4 regions of the Flavonifractor hominis genome follow, and region 1 is predicted to be linked to each of the others. Evidence: riboswitches for the same ligand, from Rfam matches in the RefSeq annotation. Region 1 holds a riboswitch; each other region holds the start of a gene.
The links. Region 1 has a riboswitch for cobalamin ahead of WMO45_RS05915 (S-layer homology domain-containing protein). Riboswitches for the same ligand answer to the same signal wherever they lie in the genome.

Region 1 (5,823 bases):
ATGCCATTCTCAGGCCCGGTGACCGTGCCGGAGAAATAGGCATTTCGCAGCGTGCCGTCCGCATACAGGGTACCCACCAGACCGCCCAGGGCGGAGTTGGTGTCGCGGCCGGAATCGGCCCAGACACTTCCCGTGGCGTAGCAGTTTTCCATGACGCCGTAGGCATAGCCGGCAATGGAACCGGTATGCAGTGCGGTGTTATACGACGCGGTATTGTTTTTGAGCTCCGCCGAAACAGCGCAGCCGCGGATAACGCTGCCTTTCTGCCCCCGGCCAACGATACCACCCAGGCTGATGGAACCAAAAGCGGGGCCGCTGTTCGTGACGCTGCCCTCAAAAGCGCAGTTTTCCACAGTGCCCGAAAGCGTGCTGACAATGCCGCCCAGGTGACCGCTGCCGGTAATGCTGCCCATTACCACAAGGTTTTTGACGGTTCCGTTTGTGCCTACCGTGTCAAAGAGAGGTGCGGTGACGCCGGAGACCACATGCCCGCCGCCGTCCAGAGTTCCGGCAAATTGCTTGATGCCGGTCCAGGGCTTTCCGTTGAGATTGATGTTAGCGGTCAGCTGGCCCTTAAGGTCGGTTTCGCGCTCTGCCTGCTGGGCAAACCAGGCCAGCTCCGCCGCGCTGCCGATCTGATAGACTCCTTCCGCCTGCGTGGGCTTGGTCACAGTCGTGCCGTCCCAGCCCGCACCGGCATCCGTCAGGGTGTCCACTTCGATGGTGCGTTCCTCCGTCAGCGTAAAGCTGCCGCGGCTGGGCAGGCAGTTCGTCTTGGTGACTTCATAGGAGTAAGTCTCTCCGGCAGGCAGGGTAAACGCATTTCCCTGACGGAAGGCATCCATACTGCCGGCGGTGGGGTGCGTTACCGTAAGGGAAGCGCCCTCCGGGATCCGGAAGGTCACCTTGTAAGTCGGAAGTTTGTTCAGAGAGACGGTCACGCTGCTCTGGTCGGGAATCGAAAAGCTGCCCTGGGACGCCTCGTATCCGAACGCCGAGGCGGTATAGGTATACGCGCCCTCCGGCAGAAGATAGGTGCCGTCATTCTGGGGCGCAATGGTCTGTCCCTTGGAATCGCGCACCGTAAAGGTGCCGCCCTCCGGCAGGCCGGTATAGGTCAGCGGGTACAGAGTGGTCACACGGAAATTCTTGAGGCGAACTGTATCACTGCCTTCATTTCCACCGCTGTCCTTTTCGTATTGAAAGATCAGGGAGTCGCCGGCGGCTACGGAAACAGCGAACTGCGTCCATTCCCCGTTGCCGCTGGCAGTAACCAGCGTGTCCGTCCCATGCTTCAGTGTGAATTTGTCATAATTTGCTTCCGAAGACACCCAATAAGCAAAATCCAGCCGGGCAGCCTGGGAGAAGGTAAGGGTCATGGCAGCGGACGAACTGCTCTTTCCGGCGTTATCGGATATCAGTCCGCCATCCTGTTCCGTGTCCCGGACAAAGCCGTAGCGTGTGCCGTTCTCGGCGGTTATGGCAGGGGAAATGGCCTTAAAGTAGTCGGAAAGTGTCCACTGGCGTTCCAGCGTCACCGGGACGGTGACCGCGTTCTCCCTTACTGTAAAGGAACCGCTGGCCGGCTCACAGCCCTCGCAGCTGACCGTGTAGGTATATTCGCCGGCCGGCAGCTGATAGACATCGGCATCGTCTCCGCTGTGGGCGACCGGTTCCCCCTGGAAGAGGACACTGATCATATGCGGCGCGGAAATGTCCTCCGGACGGGTCACCTGGAACGTGACCGTCTGCCGGGCGCTGGCATCCAGCGTCACCGTCTCCGTCACGTCAGCGCCGTCCACGGTGATCTGCCCTGTCTGCTCTGCATAACCGAAGCAGGACACCGTGTAGTCATATGTGCCGTCAGCCAGCGCATAGATTACTGTTCCGCCGCTGCTGGAGGCAGGCGCGATGGCTTCCCCGCCGCCCTGGGGTGCCAGAACGATCTGGGCATTTTCCGGACTAAGGGTAAATGTCGCGGTATGCAGGGTCTCCAGCGTAAAATCTTTCAGATAGACGCAGTCGTCTCCCTTGTCGCCGCTGGAGTCCTTGACATAGGTCAGCGTGACCGTCTCACCGCCCTTTACATCCAGGGTGTGCTTCGTCCAGTTTATTTCTCCGCCGATTTTGGAACCGTTGTTGATGGCCAGACCGTCGTATACAGTCCAGGAGCCCTCGGACGACACCTTATACCAAAAGGAAAGACTGCCTTGGGCAACGGATTCGTCGATCGTAATGGTCACGGTGACCTGCGAATTGCCCTGCCCCTTGCTGTTGGAGCGGAGAACGCCGTCCTCCTCCACAAACTCCTGACCGGGCTCTCCTTGATACTTGTCGTTATGGGTGTATACCACCTGGGCTTTCCCGACCAGAGCGTTGAATACAGCGCTGGGGAAGGGCTTCTCCGACACGGTAACCTGGAATGTTGCCTTGCTTCCGCAATAGGTGACCGTAACGGTTTTCTCCCCGGCTGCCGAGGAATCAAATCCGTTGACGGTGAAGCCCTCGGAAATCTCCCGGGTGGAGCCGTCGGAGTAGCTGACTGTTACCACAAGGCCGGCAGGATTCAGCGTGTCGCCAACATAATAGTCCGTTTTGTTCGGCAGAGTTTTGACCGCAATGTCGGTGACCGTTTTCAGGGAAACCGTCTCAATTTTGCTCTCTGAAAGAGTGACACTTCCCTGCGCGCCTTCCACCTGCTCCGATGTCGGTGTCACCACGTAGTCATAGGTCTTGTCCAGGAGCAGCGTATAAGTTCCGTCTTCCCCAGCGGTTATTTCCTGGCTGTCCAGCGTCACGGTAATTGTATAATCCTCCGCGCCTTCAACCTGGAAGCGCAGGGTTCCCCACCGGTTGTTATCCAGCCCCAGTGTGATGGGATCTACCCGGATTTCCGCACTGCTGTTGGCCTGCTCTTCGGAAATGGTAAGTGCTCCGTTCTGGGATGTATAGCCCTCACAGCTGACCGTATAGTTGTAGCTGCCGGCGGCCAGGGCCGCGATTCGCGTCTCCCCCTGGCTGGAGGAGTACACGACGCTGTCGCTGCTGCGGATGGTCAGCTCAGCATTGGACGGCGCGATGGTAAACACAGCGGAAGCGGTCGAGATCTGCCAGGACAGGACCGGATAGTCCCCGGTCTTTACCCGGAAGCCCTCGCCCAACACGGCGGCAAAGTCCGCACCCTTCATCTCCTCCGATGTTTTAGCGGCAACCGTCTGGTCATTACCATTGATACCGATGGTACAGCTGCTATCCAGATAATAGCAGTTTTCCGATGTGGAATTGTACATCCATCCGGCAATGGCACCAAAATTGGTAGCCTTTTCCTGCACGGTAATGGCGCCGGTGCTATAACAGTTGTTCAGGCTGCTGCCGCGACCGTAATCATCTCCTGCGTAGCCGACGATACCGCCCAGGTTTGCACCGGAACGGTTCCGTTGACTGGAAATCTCACCCTGGTTATAGCAGTTGGTAATGGCAGTGGCCTTGGTTTGACCGGCAATGCCGCCAGCGTACTGGTCAGTTCCGCTGAGCGCCACACTTCCGGTATTGCCGCAGCCGGTGATACTGCCGCCGGTACACTGTCCTGCGATGCCGCCCGCATACTTGCTGCCGGCGGTGATGGACGCCGTATTCAAACAGTTTTCAATCGTACCGGAGCTGAGGCCCGCGATGCCGCCCACCTGACTGGTACCGCTGACCGAACCGTCAGTAATGACATTGCGGACGGTCGCGCCGGAGGACAGCTCAGAAAAGAGCCCCAGCTTGCTGTCGCCGGAGATGGCGAGGGTCACCTTGTGCCCTCCGCCGTCAAAGCTGCCGCTGAAGGCCTGACCATAGGGGGCGGACACTGTAATGTCACTTGTCAAAATATAATCCCCACCCGGCTCCATGGCGGCAAACTCACCGACGCTGGACACCGGCTGCGCCGTACCGGAGGCCAGTGCCGTTGACGGCAGAAGTCCAAGGGTCAGGCACAGCACCAGAAAAAACGAAAGAATCCTTTTTTTCACAAAGCTCCACTCCTTCAAACCATTTTTATAAAAACTGTTTTCAAAAAACAGGGCTTTTGGAACGGGGCCGTACCTGACAAAAAAGGAGCGGACAATTCTGTCCGCTCCTGTGTCGTCACTGCGTGAAAGCGACAGCACAAACGTGCTGCCGCATAAGGCATTTTTTGTCAGAGCAGCCCCGGAGATCCGGGGGTAAGCTCTTAGTAGGTCTTCTGACTGATGTGTCCAGGCGGAGCTATGCCCGCCAACGCAAATCCGCCGCCTTCCCAGCTAAGCCATTACAGCCGCCAGTGACCTGCTTTCGCAGAAAACGGATTTGCTCCACAATCACAGCTATAGAATCGCCCCTTTGCCGCCGTTTTCACGGACGGGTCACGGACGAAACATGTCCAGGATTCTCACCTGATTCCCTTGTTCAGAAACAAGGATGCGTGTCCAGCTCATAAGAGCCGGGTCGCGCATTTGCCACAAAAGCCGGATTTCATATTTAATTTTCCTTGTTGCTTTTGCATTATAGCACAAGCCGTATCAAAATGCTATTCTGTTTTTGCTATTTTTTAAATTTCTTCAGAAAGGAGCCCTTGGAGCCCTGTTTCTAAACAAATTAAAGAGCATTTGACAACCTGCACAAGGCGTGCTATGCTATATTTAAATCCATTCTTGGTTCCAGGCCCGGCGTTTGCCGCCGGTTTGAAAATTTCATATCACTGTATCTATTGCATGGTGTGGCTGTTTGCTGTAACGATCCTGCCGACAAGGATCAGGCAGCAGCTAAAACGAATGGGATATCCAAGTCCCGCGCGACCGGCACTGTGTACGTGAGGCCATTCCGAAGCGGCGTATGCCGTCTGGACGAAAGTCCGCCATTGCGGGGGAAGACCCTGTGAGAAGGTAGGAAATGGACGCAGAGAGCCAAGCTCTCATAACGTAAGTCAGGAGACTTGCACCATGGCAGGATGCAGGGGGAAACAGCGGGCGTGTCCTCCGTTGTGTACGTTGCTTTGCTCGCTGGCCTTCTTGTTAGGGCCAGCGTGTTTTTGTCAGAAGGAGGTGCCGCCCGGGCACCTCCTTTTTCTGTTTCACCGCCGGTCAGTATATCATGAGTGATGTATCAGTCAGTAAAATGAAAGGAGAAGCGGTATGGAATCATCGACGTCCGAAAAGCACTTTCAGTTCTTTTCCAACAGCAAATGCGAATACTTCCCCTGCCATTCCACCAATGACCCGGAAAACTTTAACTGCCTGTTCTGCTACTGCCCGCTGTATGCACTGGGAGATAAATGCGGCGGAAACTTCACCTATATTGCCGGGGGGATTAAGGATTGCAGCGGCTGCTTGATTCCCCATCGCAGGGAGGGCTATGACTATATCATCGGCAAGTATGGCGAGATCAAAAAACTGGCGCAAAAAACCAACTGACAGGAGGCAAGCGTTATGATAAGTCGAACCTGGTTTGAAAATCCGGATCATGTGGTATACGCCGTAAAGGATGAGGTAATCCCCCGGCTCTCCCGGGAGCTGGGAATCAGCGATCTGGCCCAGCGGATTGAGGATTTCAGCAAGGCTCCCACTCAGGAGGGGGAAAACATCAAGGGTCTCAAACGCACCACTCTGAAGCTGATGGTTCCTAACCTGGTTTTCGGGGAGCCCATCGAAATGGGAGAAAATGTATGGATCTATATGGGCGAGCTCTGTCCGGCCTATTGTCTGTACACGCCCTGGGAAAAATAGAAAAAGCACATGGCCTGTACCCGACGCAGGGACAGGCCATGTGCTTTTCTGCATGTCCGAATACCGTTAAGATACCTGC
Region 2 (5,823 bases), on a different contig from region 1:
CTGGAGCGGATGGACGAGGTTACCCTCCGGTATGTGGGCAGCGTGAAAGAGCTGGGGAACCCCGACCTTATCCTCCTCCCCGGCACCAAGAACACCATGGACGACCTGCGCTGGCTACGGCAGAGCGGCCTGGAGGGGGCCATCCTGAAGCACGCCGCCCGTGGCGGCGCGGTGGTGGGCATCTGCGGCGGCTATCAGATGCTGGGCCAGACCGTCTCCGATCCCGACGGGGTGGAGAGCGGCGGCACCCTCAGGGGCCTGGGCCTGCTGCCCGCCGAGACCGTCTTCCAGGGGGAAAAGACCCGCACCCGGGTGAGCGGAACCTTTAAGGCCCCGGAGGGGATCTTTGCCGCTATGAGCGGCGTGCCCTTTGAGGGGTACGAGATCCACATGGGCCGCACGGCCAGCACCGCCCAGCCTCTGGTGGGCTTTACCGACCAGACCGGGGAGGCACACACCGACGGCCTCACCGCCGGCAACGTGTGGGGCTGCTACGTCCACGGCATCTTCGACAAGGCCGAGTGCGCCGCCGCCCTGGTGAATTGCCTGCTGCGCGCCAAGGGCCTGGACCGGCAGGCGGCCAGCGTGGACTGGCAGGCCTACGCCCAGCTGCAGTACGACAAGCTGGCGGAGGGTCTCCGGGCCAGTCTGGATATGGAACAGATTTACCGCATCCTGAACGGAGAGATATGATATGAAAAAGATCCAGTTACAGCGGGTGGCTCCCGCAGAGATCGAAGAGCGGAGCATGGAGATCATCACACAGGAGCTGGGGGAGCGGACCTTTCCCGCCGACCAGCTGCCGGTGATCAAGCGGGCCATCCACACCAGCGCCGACTTTGACTATGCCGACAACCTGGTGTTTTCCACCGGCGCGGTGGAAAAAGGCATCGCCGCCATCCGGGGCGGCTGCACCATCGTCACCGACACCCAGATGGCCTTCTCCGGCGTCAACAAGCGGGTGCTGGAGAAGTTCGGCGGGAAAGCGGTGTGCTTCATGTCCGACCCGGACGTGGCCGCCGAGGCCAAGGCCCGGGGGGAGACCCGCGCCACCGTGTCCATGGAGCGGGCGGCGGCGCTGCCCGGCCCCCTCATCCTGGCCATTGGCAACGCCCCTACCGCCCTGGTGCGGGCCTGCGAGCTGATCGAGGCGGGAAAGATGGCCCCTGCCCTGGTGATCGGGGTGCCGGTGGGCTTTGTCAACGTGGTGGAGAGCAAGGAGCTGCTGCTCACCATGGACACCCCCCACATCGTGGCCCGGGGCCGCAAGGGGGGCAGCAACATCGCCGCCGCCATCTGCAACGCCCTCATTTATCAGGCCAGCAACAACGCCCGGGAGTAAAGGAGACAGCAAGATGAGACAAAGCGCCATTCTGGCGGTGTCCTTCGGCACCAGCCACAGGGATGCTCTGGAAGAGAACATCACCCCCATCGAGGCCGATCTGGCCGCCGCTTTCCCGGAGCGCACCCTGCGCCGGGCCTTCACCAGCGGCATGATCCTGCGCAAGCTGGAGCGGGAGGGCACCCACATCGATGACGTGCCCGCCGCCCTGACGGCGCTGGCGGCGGAGGGCTGCACCGACGTGGTGATCCAGCCCACCCACATCCTCAACGGGGACGAGTACGACAAACTGGCCGCCCAGGCTGCCCCCTTCGCCGGGCGCTTTGCGCGGCTGCGCCTGGGCAGGCCGCTGCTCACCAGCGCGGAGGACTACCACGCCGCCGCTGAAGCCCTGCTGGAGGAACTTCCGCCGGAGCGGGCGGACACCGCCCTGGTCTACATGGGCCACGGCACCGGCCACTTCTCCAACGCCGCCTATGCCCAGCTGGAGTATGTGTTCCACGATCTGGGCCGGCGGGACGTGATCATCGGCACGGTGGAGGGCTACCCCGGCCTGGAGGAGACCCTGCGCCGGGTCCGGGAGCGGGGAGCGGACCGGGTGGAGCTGCGCCCGCTGATGATCGTGGCGGGCGACCACGCCAAAAACGACCTGGCCGGACCGGAGCCGGACTCCTGGAAGTCCCGACTGGAGGCGGAGGGATACGCGGTGCGATGCGTGCTGCGGGGCATGGGGGCCAACCCCGGCATCCGTGCCCGGTTCGTCGCCCACGCCCGGGCAGCCCAGGTCGGAGTATGATCCCAGGCCAGGGGCCTGTTTATATAGTAAGGGGCCGGGAAAAGGGAAGTCGGGTGCAAGTCCCGCGCAGTCCCGCTGCCGTAAGAGAAGAGCCGCCGCGCACCATGTCACTGGGCTTGCCCGGGAAGACGCACGGCGGCAGAGAGGCTCAAGCCGGAAGACCTTGCCCGGTCCGCCGCCATCGACCTACGAGTGATAGGAAAGGATGAAGTAACATGATACGACAGACCAAAACCAGAGCCGTACAGACCATGGCCGTGCTTGTGGGCCTGCTGGGTGTGCTGGGGATGAACGCCTCGGCCATGCACATCGCCGAGGGCATGCTCCCTGTGGGCTGGGCCATCGGCTGGGGCGCGGTGTGCGTGCCCTTTGTGGTGGCCGGCTTCTTCGCCATCAAAAAGAAGGTGGAGCAGGCCCCCAGAGCCAAGATCCTGCTGGCCATGTGCGGGGCCTTTGCCTTCGTACTCTCGGCGCTGAAGATCCCCTCGGTGTCCGGCTCCTGCTCCCACCCCACCGGGGTGGGCCTGGGGGCCATCCTGTTCGGGCCTTTGGTGATGACCGTGCTGGGGCTCATCGTGCTGCTGTTCCAGGCCCTACTGCTGGCCCACGGCGGCCTCACCACCCTGGGGGCCAACACCTTCTCCATGGCCATTGCCGGGCCCATCGTGTCCTGGCTGGTCTACCGGCTGCTGCGCCGGGCCAAGGCCCCTGCGGCCGTGGCCGTCTTTGCCGCCGCCGCTCTGGGCGATCTGTTTACCTATGTGGTCACCTCCGTCCAGCTGGGCGTGATCAACGGCGGTATGGTGAAATTCCTCACCATCTTCGCTGTCACCCAGATCCCCCTGGCCATCGCCGAGGGGCTGCTCACCGTGGTGATCTTCAACGTGCTGGAGAAGTACAGCAAGACCGAGCTGCAAGAGCTGGCCGTGCTGTGAGGAGGGAAAGACGATGAAAGTTTGGCAGAAGAACCTGATTTTGATCCTGCTGGTGGTGGTCATCGCCGCCGCGCCCCTGTGGCTGCTGCCCAACGCCGAGTTCGGCGGCGCCGACGGCGAGGCGGAGGAGGCCATCCTGGAGCTCAACCCCGACTATGAGCCCTGGTTCCAGCCCATCCTGGAGCCCGCCAGCGGCGAGGTGGAGTCCCTGCTCTTTGCCCTCCAGGCCGCCATCGGCGCGGGGGTGGTGGGCTTCGTGCTGGGGCGCATCACCAAGTCCGACAAGCCCCGGACCGAGGGCTGAGCATGGGGACCGACCGCTACGCCTATCAGTCCCGCCTGCGGCGGGTATCCCCCCTGCCCAAGCTGCTGCTGACGGCGGTGACCCTGGCGGTGTGCCTGTGCTGCAACAGCGTGGCGGTGGGTCTGGCCACCCTGGCGGTGATGGGGGTGCTCATCACCGCCCTGGGGGGGCTGCCGGCGGGGGTGTTCCTCCGGTTCGTGCGCATCCCGCTGGTCTTTCTGGCGGTGGGGTGCGTCACCATTCTGGTGCACCTCTACCCGGCGGGCACCCCGGTGCTGGCCGCGCTGCCGGTGGGGGGGCGGCTGCTGGGCTTCACCGCCGCCGACCTGACGCTGAGCGCCCGGCTGTTCTGCAAGGCCCTGGGGGCGGTGGGGTGCATGTACTTTCTCTCCCTCAACACCCCCGTCACCGACCTGACCATGGCCCTGGAGCGGCTGCACGTGCCCCGGCTGATGGTAGAGCTGATGGAGCTTATTTACCGCTTTATTTTTGTGCTGGGCGAGACGGCCGCCCACATCCGCCTGGCCCAGGAGTCCCGGCTGGGCTACCGGGGGCTGCGGCGCAGCCTGTCCTCCCTGGGGACCCTGGCCAGCATGGTGTTTCTGCGGGCCTGGCGCAAGGCCGACCGGGTCTACGCCGCGCTGGAATCCCGAGGCTATGCCGGCAGCCTGGTCACCCTGGGGGGCGCATACCGGCCGGGGTGGGGCCTGTGCCCCCTGACGGCCGCCCTGGCGGCGGGGCAGCTGGCCCTGTTCGCCGTGGAGAGGAGGCTTTTTCCATGAATGCCATACAGGCCAGTGAGCTCTGTTATACCTATGAGGACGGCACCGTGGCCCTGGACCACATCAGCTTTGCCGCCCAGCGGGGGAAGATCACCGGTATCCTGGGGGCCAACGGGGCGGGGAAATCCACCCTGTTCCTCAGCCTCAACGGGGTGCTCACCCCCAAGAGCGGCCAGGTGCTGCTGGCTGGTCAGCCGGTGCGTTACGACAAAAAGGGCCTGCTGGAGCTGCGCTGCCGGGTGGGCATCGTGTTCCAGGACCCGGACGACCAGCTCTTTTCCGCCGACGTGTACCGGGACGTGTCCTTCGGCGCGGTGAACCTGGGGCTGCCCCCCGAGGAGGTGCGCCGCCGGGTGGAGGCCGCCCTGGAGCGCACGGGGGTGTCCGACCTGCGGGACAAACCCACCCACGCCCTGTCCTACGGCCAGAAAAAGCGGGTGGCCATCGCCGGGGTGCTGGTGATGGAGCCGGAGGTGCTCATCCTGGATGAGCCCACCGCCGGGCTGGACCCCCAGGGGGTGAGCGACGTGATGAAGCTGCTGCTGGACCTGCGGGACAGCCTGGGCATGACCATCCTCATCGCCACCCACGACATGGACATCGTCCCCCTCTACTGCGACTACGCCTACCTGCTGGGGGGCGGCAAGGTGCTGCTGGAGGGGACCCCCGAGGAACTGTTCGCCCAGCCGGAGCGGCTGCGGGAAAACCACCTGCGCCTGCCCCGGATCGCCCACCTGATGGGCATTTTGAGAGACATCGACGGACTGGACGCCGACCGCTCCGCCGCTACCATCGGCGCCGCGCGCAGAGAGATCCTGCGCCTGCTGAGACAACAGGAGGAAACAGTATGAAGCAAGCAACGCTGTACGGCGTGGGGGTGGGTCCGGGAGACCCGGAGCTCATCACCCGCAAGGCGGAGCGGGTCATCCGCGCCGCGGCGGTGCTGGCGGTGCCGGACAAGGGCCGGGGCCGGCAGACCGCCCTGGACATCATCGGAACCCTGGCCGAGGGGAAGATCCGCCTGGACTGCTCCACCCCCATGGTGCGGGATCAGGCCGTGCTGGACGCGGCCTATGACGCCGCAGCCGACGCCATCTGCGCCCAGCTGGACCAGGGGCGGGACGTGGCCTTTATCACCCTGGGGGACCCCACGGTGTACTCCACCTACCTCTACGTTCACCGGCGGGTGACCGCCCGGGGCTACCGGGCGGAGATCATCCCGGGGGTGCCCTCCTTCTGTGCCGCCGCCGCCCGGCTGGGCCAGCCCCTGTGTGAGAAGTCCCAGCGGCTGCTCATCGTGCCCGCCTCCCATGGGGACATGGAGGACTGCCTGGGAGTGGACGCCAACCTGGTGTTTATGAAGGCGGGGCGCGAGATCGGCGCGCTGAAGGACACCCTGGCCGCCCACGGCCTGCTGGAGCGGGCCAGCCTGGTGGCCAACTGCGGCATGGAGGGGGAGCTGGTGTGCCCCCGCTTTGCCGAGCTGGAGGAAGGCAGCGGCTACTTCTCTGTGGTGCTGGTGAAAAAGGGGGAAGAGGCGTGAATATCGTCATGTCCGGCCTGGACTGGCACAGGGCCCCCATCGACCTGCGGGAGGCCCTCTCCTTCACCCGGGGGCAGGTATTGGAGCTGGACCGGAAGCTCCGCAGCGCGGCGGGGGTGGA
Region 3 (5,823 bases), on a different contig from region 1:
ATCCCCACCGGCTTTGTGGTGGACGCTGCCGACAACACCACCCCCGGCTGGGTGGAGCACTGGACCGAGAACGGCACCAATGAGATCAAGGACCTGACCCTGAACGTGCAGAAATGCAGTGACGCCTCTTCCTGGGCCGCCGCCTCCGTCCATGAGCTGCAGGTCTTTGCCTGGCGCATCAAGAGCCAGGAGTTTGCCATCAACGAGGGCAATAAGACCATCACCGTCGAAAGCCCCATGACGCTGGCCCGGCTGCGCAACGGCCTGGATGTGGATGGCAACTGCACCGTGTCGTTCGTAACGTCGGAGGGCACGCCTCTGGACTGGAGCGACACCGTTTCGGACGGCAGTAAGATGATCGTCACCGACATTAAGGACCATACCTTTACGTATACCATCACCGTTGGTGAGGTACCCGAGCAGTACACCGTTACCGTGAAGACCCAGGGTGAGGGCGACGCTTCCGCCGCGCCCACCGCGGCCGCCGAGGGGGACACCGTGACCCTGACCGCCCAGGCCGCTGAGGGCTGGCACTTTGTGGAGTGGACCAGTGAGGACGTGACGGTGTCCGAGGAAGGTACCTTCCAGATGCCCGCCAAGAACGTCACCGTCACCGCCGTGTTTGAGCAGGACAAAATGACCGCTGTCACCGGCGTGAAGCTGAACGTGGAGAGCGTGTACCTGTACTCCAACTTCGGTCCCCGGGGTGAGCAGCTCATCGCCACCGTGGAGCCCGCCGACGCCGACGACAAGTCGGTCACCTGGACCAGCGCCGACGAGAACGTGGTCACCGTCAACGACGTGGGCTACCTCACCGTGGTGGGCGAGGGCATGACCACCGTCACTGTCACTACGAGCGACGGCGGCTACACCGCCCAGTGCCTGGTGCAGGTTGGCTCCTACAACGACGGCAGCGATGCCGAGGATGAGGACACCACGCCTCCCACCGAGACCGAGGAGCCCGGCGAGACCACTGAGCCTGAGCAGCCCGGTGAGACCACTGAGCCTACCGAGCCTGAGACGCCCGCCTTCTCCGACGTGCCCGCCACCCACTGGGCCAGCGAGGCCGTGGAGTATGTGGTGAGCGAGGGCCTGTTCAACGGCACCTCCGACACCACCTTCTCCCCCGACGCCTCCATGACCCGCGCCATGTTCTTCACCGTCCTGGCCCGTCTGGATGGCGTGGACACCACCGGCGGGGCCACTTGGTATGAGAAGGCCATGGCCTGGGCGGTAGCCGAGGGCATCACCGACGGCACCAACCCCGAGGCCACCATCACCCGGGAGCAGCTGGCCGTCATGCTCTACCGCTACGCCGGCTCCCCCGCTACGGAGGGCAGCCTGACCGGCTTTGCCGACGCCGCCTCCGTGTCCGCCTGGGCACAGGACGCCATGGAGTGGGCGGTGGCCGAGGGCATCCTCACCGGCAAGAACGGCTCCGCTCTGGATCCCCAGGGCACTGCCAGCCGCGCTGAGGTAGCCACCATGCTCATGCGCTTTACCCAGAGCGAAAACAACTGAATCATTCAGGTCTTATCTTGTATCGGGCCCCGGAGCATTTGCTCCGGGGCCCGATGCTTGCTTTTGCACGGACCGGGCGGGTTGAGAGTTCGGAACTGGAGATTCAGGATGGCAGATGTCCGGCAGTGCCAGGGAAGCGGCTGGCTGGACCAGCAGCAGTATCTCCGCGTCTACACCTGCTTGGATGAGAGCTGACGGACAGACAAAACAAAAGCGCCGCCTCCCAGCGGGAGGCGGCGCTCTGTTTTCTGTTTTCAGTTGCTCAATGACCGGAAGGAAAGCTATGGCGCAGAGTGCGGACTTCCTGAGCCGACAGAGGGGCCCTGCCAAGCTGAAAAAAGGCGTTGCGCAGGGTGCCGAAGGAGGCGGCCAGCCCCATGCGCAGACAGGGTGGAAGCTCCTCCCGCATGGGGGTGCGGCCCAGTCGTCCACAGAGGGCATCCAGAGCCTCCAGCTGGGCCCGCTGAGCCGGCGTATACATGGCCTGCTCCGGCCGGCGGACCGGGACGGGTTTCTTTGACGAGCGGTGGAATGGGTTCCTGTTTCGTTTTCTCATTGGTCTGCCCCTCCTGTGGCACGGTGCGCCCGGGGGCTGCCGACAGACCGGTCTGCTGGCGGGAAAATACAAAAAATCCGCTTTCTTCCGAAAGCGGACTGCCAGGGGCCGGCTGGATACGGCAACACCGGACAGGTCTCTTTCTGCGGAAGTTCCCTATCCACCCATCCAAGCAGGTTTCCTGGCTTGCGGCTCTACGCGCACCGCGCCTTCTCGCTCTGTCCGGGACAGAACAATGGCCGATTGCAGTGCGCTCCCCGTTTACAGTGACCGGATCGCTCGGGAATTTCACCCGATTCCCTTTTCACCCGGCGGATGCCGGGCACTTGGTGGGTTGATGCGATATAAGCTTGTTTCCATTCTAAAGGATAGCCAGAGGCTTGTCAAGGGTGCGGCCCGACCGGCCTGAGGACAGAAAAAGCACCGCATCCCGGTGGGATGCGGTGCTTTTCTTACCTGTGCATTACTCGCTCAGGAAGCGGTTGACAATCACAGTCGCCTCGGCACGGCTGGCCAGACCCTGGGGATCCAGCAGGTTGCCGGGCTTGCCGGTGATGTAACCGTTGTCCACAGCCCAGGCCACAGCGGAGACGGCCCAGTCAGAGACCGAGTCGGCGTCGCCAAAAGCGACCAGAGGCTGGATGGAATCGGTGGCCTTGCCGGCGAACTCCGCATAGCGGTAGAGCATCGCGGCCATCTGCTCGCGGGTGATCTGGCCATTGGGATCAAACACGCCCTCGGCCACGCCGTTGACGATACCGTTGGCGGCGCTCCACACCACGGCGTCATAGTACCAGGTGCCGGAAGTCACGTCGGAGAAGGTAGAGGTGCCGGAAGCGGCGGGAGAACCGGCCATACGCCACAGCACGGTAGTGAACATGGCGCGGCTGAGGGTCACGTCGGGGCTGAAGGTGGTGTCGCTGGTGCCGGTGAACAGGCCGGCCTCCACAGCGGCCTTGATCTCCTGCTCAGCCCAGTGGCCGGAGATATCGGAGAAGGCAACCGGCTGCTCAGGCTGAGAGGTGGAGCCGCCGGAAGTGCTGCCGCCGGAGGTAGAACCACCGGAAGTGCTGCCGCCGGAAGTAGAACCGCCGGAAGAGCTGCCGCCGGAGGAAGAACCACCGCCGGAAGAGCCGCCGCCGGAAGAGCCGGAGTCGGAATTGACCACATCTACGGTGGCGATGTTGCTCTGGATGCCGCCGACTACGCAGTAATAGTAATAGGTGCCCACAGTGGTGGTATCCACGGTGCAGGTGGCGCCGGTAGCACCCTCAACAACCTTGGCATCGCTGCCGTCGCTGTTGGTGCTCTTATACCACTGGTATACAGCGCCGTCAGCAATAGCGGGTTCGCTGGTAGCGGTCAGGGTCAGCTTGCCGTCCTTGGAGACGGAGGTGTTGGCAGGAGTGACGCTCAAAGTGCTGACCGACTCAGTGGCTTTTACGCTGGAGAGGTTGAACGCATAGTCTACGACCTGCAGCTCCAACTGAGCGGGATCAAAGGTGGCGGAACCGAGGACGTCGCCGAAGGAGTCGATCAGTTCGTTGAGGTCATAGTTCTTGGTAACGGAAGTGGCGTTGATTACCTCGGTGCTGCCCAGACGCTCGCCCTTGTAATAGAGGGCCAGAGCCTGGATGCCGCCAGCGTCATCAATCTGTACGTTCCACTTGCCGTCCGTGATGGGGGTGGCCACGATGGCGGGGGCCACAGTGTCCACCTTAACGGGCATGGAGATAGACTGAGCAGTCTCAGAGTTCAGCAGGGCATCCAGCACGGTCTGCTTGTAGGCGTCGGTCATGCCGGTCATGGTGTGATTGTCCTTATCCCAGGTGTTGTCGGTGGGGATGCAGCCCTCGGTGTTCAGGAACTCATACTCAACCATGGCCACCAGCTTGTAATTGTACTGGCCATCCGCCACAACCTTGCCGTCGGCATCGGTGCCGTCCCAGGCCATGTTGCGCTTATACTTGGTGCCGTAAGTGGCGGCCACCTGCTGGGTCTGGTTGCCGTCGCTGTTGAGCGCTTCGAAGTACTCAAACTCGGGACCGATGGTCTTGACCACGTTGCCCTCGGCATCGGTGATCACGACGCAGATCGCCTTGGCGTTGCGCAGCAGCAGCAGGTTGGCATAAGCCAGATCGGCAAAGCCGTCGCCGTTGGGGGAGATGGCGGAGTAGTCGCCGCTAAAGTTGCCGCTGTCACGCAGGGTGGAGAGATAGGTGCGGGCAGAATTGTACCGGTCGTTGTACGCATAGCCGGGCCAGGATGCCTCAGTGAACTGGTTGGCACCCAGTACCGCTTCGTAGGAAGTGCCGCCGTTGTCCAGCAGAGTGGCCATGGTGGTGGCATAGTACAAGGGGTAATTGAGGTCGGTAGTCTCCAGAGCGCTGATGTCATCGTAGGCGGTGGCCAGGTCAAAGATGGGGGCCTGAGTCCAGTCGCCGCGGAAGCCCAGGAAGGGGATGTTCACGTCTTCCACATCGGAGTCGAAGAACACATAGCCCTCCAGGAACATGCCGTTGGGATAGACTTCGTCATAGGCTGCCATGGTGTCGGGATCCAGCTCCACGGTGATGGTGATCTCGGTGGAGGAATTGGCGGGAACGCTCACCACAGCGGCGGAAGTACCGTCGGCATAGCGGTTGATGTTGGCAGAGTCGGTGTCGATGGTGGCGTCACCGCTGACCGCAGAGACGGTCATCACAGCGTCCTCAATGGGGTCGATATCGGTGCCGTTGCTGTTGCTGGTGACGATGTTGTTGCGGCCGGCGCTCTCCGTGGTGGCGTCGGTCTGCAGGCAGGAGAGTACGTTGAACGTGCGGGCGGTGTCATTGTAGTTGTCCAGGGTGAAGTGGAAGGTGAAGGTATCACCCAGCTTGTCGAACAGCTCCACCTTGGTGCGGGGGGCCTCACCGGTCTCGGGGTTGTAGACGGTGTCGTTGTGGAGCACCACCTTGGTAGAAGTGGCCGCATCGATGTTGGCCAGGCCGGCACCCTGACGGCGGGGAGAGAAGTACTTGTTCTGACGGCCGGTACCCTCGCTGTCCAGCGGGGCGTACACGGTGGCCGTGCTGGCAACCAGCTGGTTGACCAGGTTGTTGTACTCCTCGGTACCGGGCTCCACACCGAACAGGGCCAGGTTTTCATCTACATACTGCTGAACCAGCAGGAAACCGCCGGCCATATTGGGGGAGGCCATGGAGGTGCCGCTCTTGGTTACCAGAGCGGTATCGGAGGCGGCGCCAGCGGACAGAATGCTGCCGCCGGGAGCCATGATGTCGGGCTTCAGACGCAGGGCCTCGGTAATGCCCCAGGAGGTGGAGCCGGCAGGGCCGCTGTCAGAATAGGTGCGGGAATTTTCCTGAGACTTCTCTTCGCTCTGGAAGCTCACCTGAACGGTACCGGATTCCAGTGCCGTCTGGAAGGTTCCATACAGGCTGGAGGCGAACATACCGAAGGTGGGGATCTCAGCGTAGATCTGAGAGGCGGACAGGTTGGAGCTGGAGTCGGCGTTGTTGGCCATGATGACGCCCGCGGCGCCGGCCTTGAAGGCGTTCTCGCCCTTCTCCAGGAAGGTCAGATCGCCGCGCTGGACCAGCGCAATCTTACCGGTCAGGGCGCCTTCCAGCGTCTCACTGCTGGTGGCAGCCAGGATCTCCTCGGTGCTGCCCAGGCCGCAGTCCACGATCTCATAGGTGCCAGTCAGGCTGGTGCCCACGGCGGTGGCGTTGTTATCGGTCACAGTA
Region 4 (5,823 bases), on a different contig from region 1:
ACCAGCAGGGCGCACCCCGCCTCACGGGCGGCCTCCGCCTTTTCCCGGAACCCGCCGTAGCCCCCGGTGTCCTTGGTCACCAGGGTCCTGATTTTATATTGCTTCAAAAGGGCCACATTCAGCTCTTTGGAGAAGGGCCCCTGCATGCAGATGATGTGTTTGGGCGGAAAGCCCAGCTCCAGGCAGCGCGCCAGGGAGTCCGCCATGGGCAGCACCCGGGGACAGCACCGCTCCACCAGGCCGGGCCGGGCGAAAGCGTCCAGCTCCTTGCTGCCGGTGGTGAGCAGTACATTGCCCTCCAGCCCCTCCAGCAGTTCCGCCGCCTCCGCCATGCTCCCGGCCCGGAGGCACCCGTCCTCCCCGTCGGACCGGCGCACCAGCCGGAGCCGGGGCAGGCCCGCCGCCTCCGCCGCCGCTTTGATGTTGGCCGTGACCTCCACGGCGTAGGGGTGGGTGGCGTCCACCACGTGGGTGAAGGGCCGGGATGCCATGAGCTGTTCCATCCCCTCCCGGTCCAGGCGGCCCACATGGGCCTCGCTTTCCGGGGGCAGGAGGGTCTCGCCGTACTCGGTGGCCACGCACACCAGGGTCGGGATGCCCCGCTCCAGCAGCCACCCGGCCAGTTCCCGGCCCTCGGCGGTGCCGCCAAAGAGCAGAATCTTCATCTCACTCCCCCCGCTGGAGGTAGCCCCGGGGGGTGACCATTTTTCCGCTCAGCACCTTGGTCTGGCTGTTGCCGATGAACACGGTGGTGAACATATCCACCTGGGTGTCCCGCAGCTGGGCCAGTGTGAGGAGCTGCCCCTCTTCCCCCTCCCGGCCGATGTTGCGGACGGTGCCGCACACGGTGTCGGGGGCCTTCTCTCGCAGCAGGATGTCGCAGGCCCGCCGGAGGTAGTCCGGCCGGCTTTTGCTGGAGGGGTTGTAGAGGCAGATCACAAAGTCCGCCTGGGCGGCGGCGCTCAAACGCTTCTCGATCTTCTCCCAGGGGGTGAGCAGGTCGGACAGGGAGATCACCGCAAAGTCGTGAGTCAGGGGGGCTCCCAGCACGGCGGCCCCGCCGCAGGCGGCGGTGATGCCGGGCACCACTTCGATCTCGATGGGGTCGTACTCCTGGGCCACCTCGTAAATGAGCCCCGCCATACCGTACACCCCGGAGTCCCCGGAGCACACCACCGCCACGTCCTTGCCGGTGAGGGCGGCCTCCACGGCGGCCCGGCAGCGGTCCACCTCCCGGCGCATGCCGGTGGAGAGCACCGCTTTCTCCGGGAAATCCGGCCGGACCAGCTCGATATAAGCGGTATAGCCCACGATGAGATCGCACCCCTCCAAAGCCGCTCTGGCCCGGCCGGTGAGGTCGGCCCCGCCGCCGGGACCCAGTCCGATGACCGTTACTTTCATAGTATCTTCCTTCCCGCCACCGCCACGGTGACGCCGTTTTTTGCCTGTTTGGGCACCAGGATGGCCCCGCCTGCCCGCACGGCCGCCCGCTCGCACACATTGTCCACTCCGGTGACCCCTTTTACGAAGGCCGAGGGGGTGAAGTCCCCCTCGGCGGCCGCCAGCTCCGCGGCCGAATAAACCGACAGGGGCAGGTGGTGGGCGGCGCAGAAGTCCAGCAGGCCGGGCTCGTTCTGTTTCAGATCAATGGTGGCCACCCGGACCACCGCCTGCGGCTCATACCCCGCCAGGGCGGCAGACACCGCCTCCTCAATGGCCGCCTGGGGCGTCCCCCTCTTGCAGCCGATGCCTAAAATCAATCCTTTGGGAGCCAGACGCAGGGTACGGTCAAAGGGGCCCTCCCCGGTTTTCCAGGTGACCCACACCCCGATTTCCGCCGTTCCCTCAGTGAGGCCCTCCGGACAACCGTGGCCGAAGTCGCTGGCAAAGCCCACGCCCTTTCCTTCCAGCAGGGCGGCGGACACCTCTTTGGCCAGCACCCGGTCGGTGAGGACCATGTCCCGCTCCCTGGCCCACACGTCCACGGCGAACAGGCCGTTGACGTCGGTGGCGGTGGAGATCGCCGCCTGGCCACCGGTGAGTGCCGCCACCCGGAGGGCCAGTGCATTGGCCCCTCCCACGTGGCCGGAGAGCAGTGCAACGGCAAACCGCCCCGCCTCGTCCACACTGACCACGGCGGGGTCGGTAAATTTATCCTTCACATGGGGGGCGATGGCCCGGACGGCGATGCCGCAGGCACCCACAAAGAGGAGGGCGTCCTTTTCCCCCCACATCCGGGTGGTCCAGTCCGCCAGGCTGTCGTAGGCCTCCGCCCCCACCTCACCGGCAAACCGGGCGGGGACGTGGAGGGATGCGTTCAGCCCCTCCGCCAGAGTTTTCCCCAGCGCCGCCCCCCGGCGGGTGAACGCGATGACCGCCGCTGTCACTGGCTTGCCTCCCGGAATTCATGGGTAAAGGTGGGGTCATACAGCTTGGACCGTTCGTATTTTTCCCCAAGGAAATTACCAATTGTAATCAACGCTGTCTTGGTGACCTTGTTCTCCCGGGCGGTTTGGGCCAGTGTGGACACGGTGCAGCGGTACACTTTTTCCTCCGGCCAGGTGGCCTTGTACACGATGGCCGCCGGAGTGTCGGGTGGATAGCCGCCCGCCGCCAGCTCTTTTTCCACATCCTCCAGCAGTCCGGTGGACAAAAAGAGCACCATGGTGCAGCCGTGGGAGGCCATCTTCCGCAGCTGCTCCCCCTCGGGCACCGGGGTGCGGCCCGCCATGCGGGTGATGATAACCGACTGTGATACGTCGGGCAGAGTATACTCTGCGCAAAGGGCGGCGGCGGCCCCGGAGAAGGAGGACACGCCGGGGGTCACGTCGTAGGAGATGCCCAGCTTATCCAGTTCGTCCATCTGCTCCCGGTGGGCGCCGTAGAGGGAGGGGTCGCCGGTGTGGAGCCGGACAGTGGTTCCGCCGTTTTCCTCGGTGGCCTTCATGACGGCGATCACTTCCTCCAGGGTCATCCTGGCGCTGTCATACACCTGACAGCCCTCTTTTTTATAGTCCAGCAGGGCGGGGTTGACCAGGGACCCGGCGTAGATGATCACGTCGGCCTCCCCCAGCAGCCTGGCCCCCCGGACGGTGATGAGGTCGGCCCCGCCGGGGCCCGCGCCGATGAAATGTACCATATCTTCCTCCTATCCCCGGTGGAGGGCCAGCAGCCGGTCCGCCCCCGATGTCTTTGCTAACAGTCCATATTGATTGGAGAAGAAAACCGCCTGGATCTCCAACTCCGGCCCCGCCCGATGGCGGAGCTGCTCCTCCAGGGCCGCCCCGATGGAGGCCATCACCGGCTCCAGCAGGCCGGCATCCTTTAACAGCTCCACCCCCGCGTCGGTGGTGGGGCTCCGGAACAAGGCCCGCAGCAGCTCCGGCGAACCGCCCGCCAGGGCGGCGTGGGCGGTGAGGGTCTCCCGCCGCCCGTCGGCCACGGCGGAGTGGGTGTTCATGCTCCCGGCGGCCACTTTGATGAGCTTGCCCAGGTGCCCCACCAGCAGCAGGGAGGAAAAGCCCAGAGCGGCGGCATGGTCGATGGCGTGGCCCACGTAGTTGCTGCAGGTGCAGCGGTGGGTCAGGTCCAGGCCCAGGGTCTGGCGGGCAAAGGCGTCCCCGTAGTTGCCGGGGGTCATCAGCAGGTCGGTCACCCCGGCGGCCTTTGCCATGTCCTGTTCCAGATACAGCGAGTCGATGAGGGCGGCCTCGCTCATGGGCCGGACGATGCCGCTGGTGCCCAAAATGGAGATGCCCCCCTCAATGCCCAGCCGGGGGTTGAAGGTGCGCTGGGCCAGCTTCTCCCCCTCCGGCACGGAGATGGTCACCGCCAGTCCTCCCCCATAGTCTGCCCCGGCCATGACCTGTTTCACCATGCGTTCGATCATCCGCCGGGGGGTGGAGTTGATGGCGGCCTGCCCCACCGGCTGATCCAGGCCGGGCCGGGTCACCCGGCCCACCCCTACGCCGCCGTCGATGGTGACGCCGGGGGTATCCCTCCGCTCCACCCGGGCGCAGATCAGGGCCCCGTCGGTGACGTCCGGGTCGTCCCCCCCGTCCTTCCGGACGGCGCAGGCGGCCCAATCCCGTCCGGCGGCGTGGTCCAGCAGCTCGGCCTCCACCGTGATGCCGGCGGGGGTTTCCACCCGGACGGCGGGCAGCGTCTCCCCGGTGAGGAGCAGCCGGGCGGCTCCGGCGGCGGCGGCCGCGGCGCAGGTGCCGGTGGTATAGCCGCAGCGCAGCTTTTCCTTCCCCACAGGGAGGTAGACCTCCAGTTTCGCCATGCCGCACCCTCCTTTCAAAAGGAAAAGCCCTCCCGTGAATGAGGGAGGGCCTTTGTCCAGGACCTGCCGCACCTCTCCACCTCAGAGCTACGCAAACGCCCCCTGCAGTGGGTCTCCTGGCTTGCGCTTCCTCCTCCGGCGCGCCTTCTCAGCCCTTATGGGCCAATGGCTTGTGCGCCTTCGTCCACGCTTACAGTAGAGGTAAGACTGCGCCGGATTTTCACCGGCTTCCCCGTGCGGCAATGCCGCGGCTGCAGGTGCTTTCAATTTTGCCTGATCATTATATCAGTTCGACGGAAAAAAGTAAAGGTAAAGCGGATGATTCTGCCGTTTTTCACAAGGCTCACTCGTGGAGCTTGCCAGCGATCAGCATGGGCACAAAGAGCCCCAGTGCCGCCCCCAGGGTGAGCCACAGCCTGCCATCAGCCCACACCTCAGGTGCAACCCACTGCAGAAACAGGTAGAGCAGGGGGAACACCACCGGCGTGAGGAGCAGCCACCAGCGGGCGGCCCCCATCAGGTGCGGCCAGTTCCGGTTGCTGATGCGCACCCCGGCCAGGTTCATCCGGAAGGGCCCGCTGCTGAAGGAGCTGATGTGGTTCTGGTCGTAATAGGCGGGCAGCACATCCGGGGCGAACAGGCAGACCCAGGCCCCGAAAAGCAGGCACAGCCCCTCCACGGTCCCCAGGTCATTCCACAGCACCGGCCAGGAAAAGCCCGCCTGCCGCAGCACCAGCAGCTCAAGCAGCGTCAGCGCCGCCGACAGCGCGAACAGGACGCCCCGCTGCCTCCGGTCCTGCCACTTCTGCTGCCGCTGGGTACCGGAGAGCTCCAGGGAGCTTGTCACCAGTTCCTCCACCTGGTCCACCGGCAGGCTTTCCGCCGCCAGCCGCTCTCCCCGGAGCAGCTCGGTCACCGTCACCCCCAGGTTCTCCGCCAGCGGGGTGAGCAGGGCGATGTCGGGCAGGCTCAGCCCCCGCTCCCACTTGCTCACCGCTTTATCCGACACATAGAGCCGCCCGGCCAGTTCCTTCTGGGTCAGCCCCTTTTCTTTCCGCAGTTGCACCAGGAAGGCCCCAAAGGCCTCCCGGTCGATCTCAAACATAGACACGTCCTCCTTCCTCCCGCTATTTTAGGCCCGTCGGGGCAGATCTGGCAACCGACCAGCGGTAGAGTAGAGCAAAAACGTGCCGCGGAAGGGCCTTCCGCGGCACGTTTTTCAGCGTTCCATTACAAAATTGGTCAGCAGCACACCGTGGCGCTCCACCTGCTGCTCCTTTACCACCCGCCAGCCCCGCTTCTCAAAAAAGGGCTTGGCGGTGCGGGAGGCGTGGGTGAGCCTGGCACCAGCCAGGGCGTCGCACAGGGCCGTGGCCACGCCCCGGCCCTGGTAATCCTTGTGGACGTACAGCCGGTCCAGATAGCCCCCCTCGGCCAGATCGGCAAAACCTATAAGGACCCCATCCTCCTCCGCCACCAGGGTGGTGTGGGCCAGGAAGGAGGCGTCCCAGGCCGCCAGATCCACCTGTCCGTCGGCC

Region 2: it holds a riboswitch for cobalamin, as region 1 does, so the genes downstream of both, WMO45_RS09530 (energy-coupling factor ABC transporter permease) here and WMO45_RS05915 (S-layer homology domain-containing protein) in region 1, are expected to answer to the same signal.
Region 3: it holds a riboswitch for cobalamin, as region 1 does, so the genes downstream of both, WMO45_RS13160 (hypothetical protein) here and WMO45_RS05915 (S-layer homology domain-containing protein) in region 1, are expected to answer to the same signal.
Region 4: it holds a riboswitch for cobalamin, as region 1 does, so the genes downstream of both, cbiD (cobalt-precorrin-5B (C(1))-methyltransferase CbiD) here and WMO45_RS05915 (S-layer homology domain-containing protein) in region 1, are expected to answer to the same signal.

Annotation. Positions count from the first base shown of each region.
Region 1 covers NZ_JBBMFT010000002.1:346,703-352,525, reverse strand. The annotation lists gene WMO45_RS05915 (S-layer homology domain-containing protein) at 1-4,013, opposite strand, end outside; cobalamin riboswitch at 4,202-4,462, opposite strand; gene WMO45_RS05910 (cysteine-rich small domain-containing protein) at 5,154-5,432, shown strand; gene WMO45_RS05905 (hypothetical protein) at 5,448-5,744, shown strand; gene WMO45_RS05900 (ABC transporter ATP-binding protein) at 5,811-5,823, opposite strand, start outside.
Region 2 covers NZ_JBBMFT010000005.1:62,314-68,136, forward strand. The annotation lists gene WMO45_RS09515 (cobyric acid synthase) at 1-693, shown strand, start outside; gene WMO45_RS09520 (precorrin-8X methylmutase) at 695-1,342, shown strand; gene WMO45_RS09525 (sirohydrochlorin cobaltochelatase) at 1,356-2,138, shown strand; cobalamin riboswitch at 2,131-2,323, shown strand; gene WMO45_RS09530 (energy-coupling factor ABC transporter permease) at 2,354-3,073, shown strand; gene WMO45_RS09535 (energy-coupling factor ABC transporter substrate-binding protein) at 3,087-3,377, shown strand; gene cbiQ (cobalt ECF transporter T component CbiQ) at 3,380-4,159, shown strand; gene WMO45_RS09545 (ATP-binding cassette domain-containing protein) at 4,156-5,010, shown strand; gene cobI (precorrin-2 C(20)-methyltransferase) at 5,007-5,702, shown strand; gene WMO45_RS09555 (NAD(P)-dependent oxidoreductase) at 5,699-5,823, shown strand, end outside.
Region 3 covers NZ_JBBMFT010000015.1:7-5,829, forward strand. The annotation lists partial or broken gene WMO45_RS13155 (S-layer homology domain-containing protein) at 1-1,521, shown strand, start outside; gene WMO45_RS13160 (hypothetical protein) at 1,784-2,077, opposite strand; cobalamin riboswitch at 2,232-2,422, opposite strand; gene WMO45_RS13165 (S-layer homology domain-containing protein) at 2,541-5,823, opposite strand, start outside.
Region 4 covers NZ_JBBMFT010000005.1:47,463-53,285, reverse strand. The annotation lists gene cobK (precorrin-6A reductase) at 1-665, opposite strand, end outside; gene cobJ (precorrin-3B C(17)-methyltransferase) at 667-1,401, opposite strand; gene WMO45_RS09455 (cobalt-precorrin 5A hydrolase) at 1,398-2,387, opposite strand; gene cobM (precorrin-4 C(11)-methyltransferase) at 2,384-3,139, opposite strand; gene cbiD (cobalt-precorrin-5B (C(1))-methyltransferase CbiD) at 3,149-4,285, opposite strand; cobalamin riboswitch at 4,375-4,556, opposite strand; gene WMO45_RS09440 (helix-turn-helix domain-containing protein) at 4,629-5,390, opposite strand; gene WMO45_RS09435 (GNAT family N-acetyltransferase) at 5,505-5,823, opposite strand, start outside.